Regions from separate parts of the Shewanella psychromarinicola genome, predicted to be linked through region 2. Evidence: predicted binding sites of a transcription regulator. Region 2 holds the regulator's gene; the other holds the start of a gene.
What was found. Region 2 encodes FliA, which starts transcription of late flagellar genes. Its sites were predicted from a motif close to CTAAAGNTNNNNNNNNNNNNGCCGATA; they were not measured.

Region 1 (3,854 bases), 2.5 Mb from region 2:
ATCATGATTAAATCATAGTGTAAAAAATGATTATAGTTTGCGACACGTACCGATTTATCTTTAGGATCTAAGCCTTTTTGTAGTCGTGTATTATGAGTTGTAATGCCAGTGGGGCAAGTGTCTTTGTTACATTGCAGCGATTGAATACAGCCTAAGGCAAACATATTTCCACGGGCGGAAGCAATAAAATCGGCACCAGTGGCTAATGCCCATGCCACATATGAGGGTATGATCATTTTCCCCGTAGCAATAATTTTAATGCGTTGCTTAAAGCCGCGTTCATTCAGTAAATCAACCAGTAACGGTAAACTCTGTCGTAGTGGTAAGCCCACATTATCCATCAGAGCTTGTGGCGCTGCGCCTGTACCGCCATCGGAACTGTCTAAGGTAAAAAAGTCTGGTGCATGCTCAATACCACGGCGCTCAATTTCATCCAGGAATTCGGTTACCCAAGACATATCGCCTAACACAGCCTTAATTCCTGTTGGTTTGCCGGTAATACCTCTTACCTGATTTATCATATCGACAATGTCAGCTACGTTGTTTAATTCAATGTGTCCATTGGGGCTAATTGAGTCTTGTCCCGCTGGGATCCCGCGAATAATGGCAATTTCTTCAGTCACTTTTATGGCGGGTAAAATACCACCTTTACCGGGCTTAGCACCTTGGCTTAACTTAATTTCAAACATTTTGACTTCAGGATGCGCTGCAATTTCGGTGAGTTTTTGTGCGTCTAAATGGCCTTGAGCATTACGGACACCGTATTTAGCTGTGCCTATTTGAAATACTAAATCACAATGACCTTTTAGATGGTAAGGGCTTAATCCTCCCTCGCCAGTATTGAGCCAACAGCCTGCTTTTGCTGCGCCATGGGATAGTGCTGTAATCGCTGGACGAGACAATGCCCCAAAGCTCATTGCTGATATATGGCAAATTTTCTCGGTTATGTAAGGGTGATTACAATCGGGGCCAATGGTGACAGCGATGGTTTTATGGGTGTCATGATCATTGATGGGGAATGCTGAGTTCATGAACATTACTGCCCCCGGTTTATCTAAGATCTGAGTAGAACCAAACGCAATGGTGCGGTCAACATTTTTAGCGGCGCGATATACCCAACTGCGTTCGGCGCGATTAAATGGCAGCTCTTCGCGGTCTTGGGCAAAAAAGTATTGTCTAAAAAACTCGCCTTGTTTTTCTAGAATATACCTAAAACGGCCGATGACAGGGTAGTTATGCCGAATGGCTTGTTTAGTTTGCAGTTTATCAGCGATAAACATGTAAATTACCGCAATGAGCAAGAACCAGAATAACATTAATAAAAGACCAGAAAAAATATCTATTCCCCACATAAACCAATGTTGTTGCAGCATATTTTTGTCCTTAATTAAAATTCAGTGTGAGAGACTCAGTATGGGTGATAATGATAAAATTAATCTTATTAACTAGCCATATTAGCAATAACCAATACGAGGTAACTATATCGTTACACTTTTGACCTCGTTATCAAACGGTTTTCTTTTGCAGTAGTAAGGCATTAATTGATGCGATTGTGATGCGTTGAAGCTTACTTTTTCAATTTAGCGGTTATTGCTAATGTACACATTAACGCTGTTATTTGGGCTATCCTTTACATTATCGTTATGCAATATAGGCCTTTAGTTCGCCATTAATATCGTAAGGGGGTGAATGAGATGAATCGTTATATTTATCTATTATGACTTCAGAGATTCATTTTTTGGTCGATATTTAGGCTATCTATTATGCTAAATGAGAAATTATTATGGATGTTAACAATGCGGCTTCAACTAATGCGACCCCTGCACTAGAAAGTAAAAGCACTTCAACCCGTGCCGCCACTTCGTCAACTCAAGCCGCTTCCAATAACGCTAGCTCAGCGGTCAACTTATCCACCAAAATATCAGCGAGCCAACTCAGTCGTCAAATAATGAATAACAACATTCTGGCAGCACAAGAGGAAGTGAGCATTGCTGCCGGTGACAAGTCCATGGCATTACTTTATCGCGCCGCGATTGAAGCCATTAACGAAGAGCTTGCACCAATGCGAGGAGAAAACTCAGTCCAAAAGAGCCTTGCGAGTGGGGTGGATTACTCGCCAGAAGCAACTGCTGATCGTATTGTTAGCTTTGCAACAGCGTTTTTCTCTGTGCATCAACAACAAAACCAATCTATGGTGCTCGATGAACAAGTTGACAGCTTTATGCTCAAAATTGGAGATGCAATCGATCACGGCTTTAAAGAGGCAAGTGATATTTTGTCTGGTTTAAAAGTACTAGAGGGCGATATTGCTGCTGGTGTTGATAAAACATATGAGCTGATACAGCAAGGGTTAGCGCAATTTAGACAGGATAAGTCGACTAAAGATGGATCACAAAGCGTGACTCAAGCTACTTAGTCTCTTATGATTAAGATAGGCTTTCAGCGATAAGGATAGTGACTATGTGGACAACGGGTAAGGTAATTGAGCGCATTGATTGGAATGATAAATTATTCTCATTGCGCATCAAAGCCGATGTCGAACCTTTTATCGCAGGTCAGTTTATTAAGCTCAGCCAAATGCGTGATGAAAAGCGTGTCGCGCGGGCGTATTCACTGGTAAATTCTCCAGGTACGGATTATGTCGAAGTGCTGGCGGTGTCGGTAGAGGATGGGCAATTATCTCCAGATCTAAAAGCATTAAACCCAGGAGACACCATTGAAGTGACGCCCAAAGCGACTGGATTTATGACCTTAGATGAAGTGCCTAACGGCGTATTGCAAGGCAAACATTTGTGGTTCTTTGCTACCGGTACCGCTGTGGGTCCTTTTATCTCTATGCTGGCAACGGCAGAACCTTGGCAACGCTTTGAAAAAGTCGTATTAGTTTATGGTGTCAGGTTCGCTGAAGATTTAGCTTATTTAGCAACCATTAACCAGTTTATTGAACAACATCCACAGCAGTTTGTGTTTATTCCGATTGTGACCCGTGAAGACTATCCTGAAGGGTTATCGTGTCGCATTCCTGATGGCATTAGCAGCGGATTAATTGAACAAAAAGCGGGGTTAGGGATTAATGCAGAACATTCTCAAGTGATGATCTGTGGTAACCCAGGGATGATAAGTGACGCTCAAATAGCCCTAGTAGATAAAGGATTAGCCAAAAATCTTCGACGTGCTCCTGGGCAAATAACGGTCGAAAAATATTGGTAATAGTATCGTAAATGAGAATGCAGTGGTGGCCCTGCTCGCCATATTCACAGACAGTATGATAATAATTGTAATGAATGATCAACCTCTTACCTGACCCAATATGAGTACAATATCGATTACAAATCAGCTAAATGTGAGTACACTTCGGGTAATGTATATTGAATTAAGATAAGCTATTAATTAGCGGAATTGATAAAAGAAGCTATTGGTTATCTAATGACTACTTAATTACATCAAAGCGTTAAGTTATAACCATTTAGGCCGACATAAAGTATTAAGGTAGATGAGTTAATATGGGTAACCAAGTTATGCCTCGTGAACAGTTAGGGATTTGCGCAGAAGGGAATTTACACAGTGTGTACTTGATGTTTAATGCCAATGACGGTGTTGAAGATCAACTACGTCCGTCCATTGCTAATGTGGCGCAATACATTTACGAACTCACGGATCAGTATGCAGACAGTGCTTTTAATGGCTTTGTGGGTATTGGGGCCAATTTTTGGGATACTTTTTATCCAGAAGCTCGTCCAGCATTGTTGAAACCTTTTCCTGCAATGAATGACGGTAATCGTGATGCTCCCGCGATGGAATATGATCTGTTTGTTCATATCCGTTGCGATCGTTATGATATTTTGCATCTTGTT
Region 2 (3,854 bases):
GCCACTTGCTTCACGAGTAATCGGCATTTCGATACCGTGATCGACTGAGTTTCGCACCAAGTGGACCAAAGGATCGGCTAACGCCTCAACTAAATTTTTATCAAGATCGGTATCTTCACCAATCATGACTAAATTAATTTCTTTATTTAAGGTGCGGGCCATATCTCGAACAACACGAGGGAATCGGCCAAACACTTTCTTGATAGGCTGCATGCGGGTCTTCATCACTGCGCCTTGCAAATCAGCAGTGACTAAATCAAGGTTAGCAAGAGCCTTAGACATTTCCTCATCTTCACGATTAATGCCTAAACTAACCAGTCGGTTACGAACTAAGACCAACTCACCAACCATATTCATGATGTCGTCTAATCGAGCGGTATCAACACGAACGGTTGTCTCACCTTGCGGAACAGAAGGCGCTTTAGGAGCAACTGCCGGGGCAGATGCCGCTACCGGTTTAACAACTGGCGTTGCCGTCGATTTTACCACTGGGGGAGCGACCACTTTATTAGACTCTACAGCGGTAGTTGATTGTGGTTTAACTACCGGCGCGGTACCTTTACCGTGTAATTCATCTAAAAGACGTTCAAATTCATCGTCAGTGAATTCATCAGAATCAACAAGAGGTTCAGCAACAGGCGGGGTAGCTGGCTTAGCTGAAACTACCGCTTCTGATTTAGCTTTAAACGAGCCTGAACCATGTAATTCATCTAACAATGCTTCAAATTCATCATCAGTAATGTCGTCACTACTATTGGTTACCGCAGACGTTGAATCGATATTGGCTTTTTTACTATCAGAAGCTTTAGATGAAGCAGGGCTTTTGCCTGTACCATGTAAAGCATCAAGTAAAGCTTCAAATTCAGACTCATCAATTTCATCAATACTGCCTGAGCCGGATATTTGCGCTGAGGGCGTACTCATTTCTTCGATGGATTCAGGCTGGTTAAACTCAACAACATTTTCAATTGGTTCTGGCTCTCCTGCCGTCATTTCTGAAGGTAATGGCGCACCTGAACTTAATAATTTGAGTTTAGCGAGTAACGCAGGATCAGCGGAGTCTTGTTGCTGTCCCTGCTGAGTTTGAGCAAACATGGTATTAATCGCATCAACCGCTTGCAAAATAATATCCATTAACTCTGAATTTACGCCGCGTTTGCGGGTGCGTAAAAGGTCGAAGGTATTTTCAGCTTCATGACAAACATCAACCATTGGACCCAGACTTAAAAAACCAGCCCCACCTTTAACGGTGTGAAATCCACGGAAAATAGCATTAAGTAAATCACTGTCATCAGGATTATTTTCAAGAGTAACGAGCTGCTCCTGTAGAAGCTCTAAAATCTCACCAGCTTCAATTAAAAAGTCCTGGAGTATCTCTTCATCAACATCAAAAGACATTAAATTGACTCCTAATTAGAAACCCAGACTTGAAAGCAGATCATCTACTTCATCTTGACCAGTTACCACATCTTCACGCCGTTCAGCATGCATAATGGGACCTTCTGCTTCTATTTTATTATCGTTTATAGTAGGCAATAATTCGCTAGCATTATCACCAAACACCGTTAGCATTGAAACCAAATTAGTTTCTACTTCACGAACTAAATCAATCACTCGACGGATCATTTGGCCTGTCAAATCTTGAAAGTCTTGTGCCATTAAAATTTGATTTAACAGCTCGCGAAGGCGATTAGAGTCATGCTCGCTATGCGACATAAACTGTTGAACATCATGACAAAGTGACTTAAATTCACCTAATTCTATATCACGACGCATCAATTTATCCCACATGGGCGTCACTGATTGTATATTGCTAATGATGGTATCGGCCAAAGGAAGACATTCTTCAACTGCATCCATGGTTTTATTTGCAGCTTGTTCTGTCATATCGATAACATAGTTCAACCTTTCTCTAGCATCCGGTATTTCGGTATTCGCTAATTCAGATAAACGGTTATCAACTTGGAAATCTTTTAGTGCACTGTGGAGTTGTCGAGTTAACTTACCGACTTCTTCAAAAAGCTCACGCTGTAATGGCGTTGCAAGCTCTCTGATGTAATCATCAGCTTCTGCTTGATTACCCGAGGTAAGCAATTCAACAAGTTCTTGGGCTTGTTCAAGAGTGACCAAGCCAGATATTGATGCCTGCATGACTTATCCTTGCTTATGCGAGTCGTTCAAAGATTTTATCTAACTTTTCTTTTAACGTAGCGGCGGTGAAAGGTTTTACTACATAACCATTTACACCTGCTTGCGCTGCAGCAATAATTTGTTCACGCTTAGCTTCAGCGGTTACCATCAATACAGGTAAATGCTTTAACGAATCATCAGCACGAATGGCTCTAAGTAAATCAATACCTTGCATTCCAGGCATGTTCCAGTCTGTTACTACAAAATCAAAATCGCCTTTTTGTAACATTGGTAGGGCTGTTGAGCCATCATCTGCTTCTTGAGTATTATTATATCCCAAGTCTCGCAACAAGTTCTTAATGATACGCCTCATTGTTGAAAAATCGTCAACAATAAGAATCTTCATATTCTTGTCCAAGGTTTCCTCCGGTGAGCTGACTCTCGTTCGCTCTATATAAGTTATTATTCTTGTGTCCAATGCTTGAGTTTGGCTTTTAACCTGAGCATTGCCTGACTTAATATCTGGCTTACTCGCGATTCGCTAACGTCAAGGATTGCACCAATTTCTTTTAAATTTAATGCTTCGTCATAATATAACGACAGCACTAACGCATCTCTTTCTGACAATGTCTTAATTGCTTCAACCAAAGCAGATTGAAATTGAATTTCAGCAAGCGAGTCAAAGGTTTCATCTGGCGATTCGTTGTCTGTGATTAACACATCTTGCGCAACACCAAGATCTTCTATACCGATGATTTTACCAACAGAAACATCATTTAAGATGTGATGGTATTCATCAAGCGACATATCAAGTTTTTCAGCAATTTCAGTATCGTGAGCATCACGTCCAAGTTTCTGCCCTAATTCATCAACCACTTGTGCAACCCGGCGATTATTACGATGAACTGAGCGTGGAACCCAGTCACCTCGGCGAATTTCATCTATCATTGCACCACGAATTCGGATACCAGCAAAGGTTTCAAATTTGGCCCCTTTACTATCATCAAATTTTGATGAGGCCTCAAGCAACCCCATCATCCCAGCTTGTAATAAGTCATCAAGTTGCACCGATGCTGGTAATCTTGCCAGCATATGATGAGCAATTTTTTTTACCAGCGGTGCATACTGTTCAACAATAGATGTTTTGTTATCGAACTGAGTATACGCTGCGGCTTTATTCACCCGTTCTTCCTTCTTGTATCGGTTTACGTTGTACAAGACGTTCAACAAAGAATTCTAAATGGCCGCCGGGCTGTTGTGGCACCGGCCAAGTCATAATTTTATTGGCTAATCCATGGTAAGCAATAGCTGAAGGAGATTTAGGATACGCTTCAACAACTAACTTTTGCTTACGAACCGCTTTACGTAAATTCTCATCAAAGGGTATTGATGCAACCAACTCTAAAGCAACATCTAAAAATCTATCGGTCACTTTACTCAGTTTTGCAAATAATTCCATACCTTCTCGCAAACTACGCACCATATTTGCCACAATTTTGAAGTGGAACACACCATGTTCACGACTTAAAATTTTAATCAGCGCATAAGCATCGGTAATCGATGTCGGCTCGTCGCAAACAACAATTAATACATCCTGTGATGCACGAGAAAAACTCAGCACCATATCTGATATTCCGGCTGCAGTATCAACAATTAAAATATCGAACTGAGTACGCATTTCACTAAATGCACGGATAAGTCCAGCATGTTGTGCTTGCGTCAAT

Region 1: the regulator FliA is predicted to act here: its motif matches at 1,722-1,748, upstream of EGC80_RS08745 (DUF5610 domain-containing protein).

What each region holds. Positions count from the first base shown of each region.
Region 1 is NZ_CP034073.1:2,011,570-2,015,423, forward strand. Features, by position in the region: gene EGC80_RS08740 (FMN-binding glutamate synthase family protein) at 1-1,373, opposite strand, end outside; gene EGC80_RS08745 (DUF5610 domain-containing protein) at 1,784-2,416, shown strand; gene EGC80_RS08750 (ferredoxin--NADP reductase) at 2,461-3,210, shown strand; gene EGC80_RS08755 (Dyp-type peroxidase) at 3,504-3,854, shown strand, end outside.
Region 2 is NZ_CP034073.1:4,665,735-4,669,588, forward strand. Features, by position in the region: gene EGC80_RS20240 (chemotaxis protein CheA) at 1-1,398, opposite strand, end outside; gene EGC80_RS20245 (protein phosphatase CheZ) at 1,414-2,151, opposite strand; gene cheY (chemotaxis response regulator CheY) at 2,165-2,548, opposite strand; gene EGC80_RS20255 (RNA polymerase sigma factor FliA) at 2,593-3,312, opposite strand; gene EGC80_RS20260 (MinD/ParA family protein) at 3,305-3,854, opposite strand, start outside.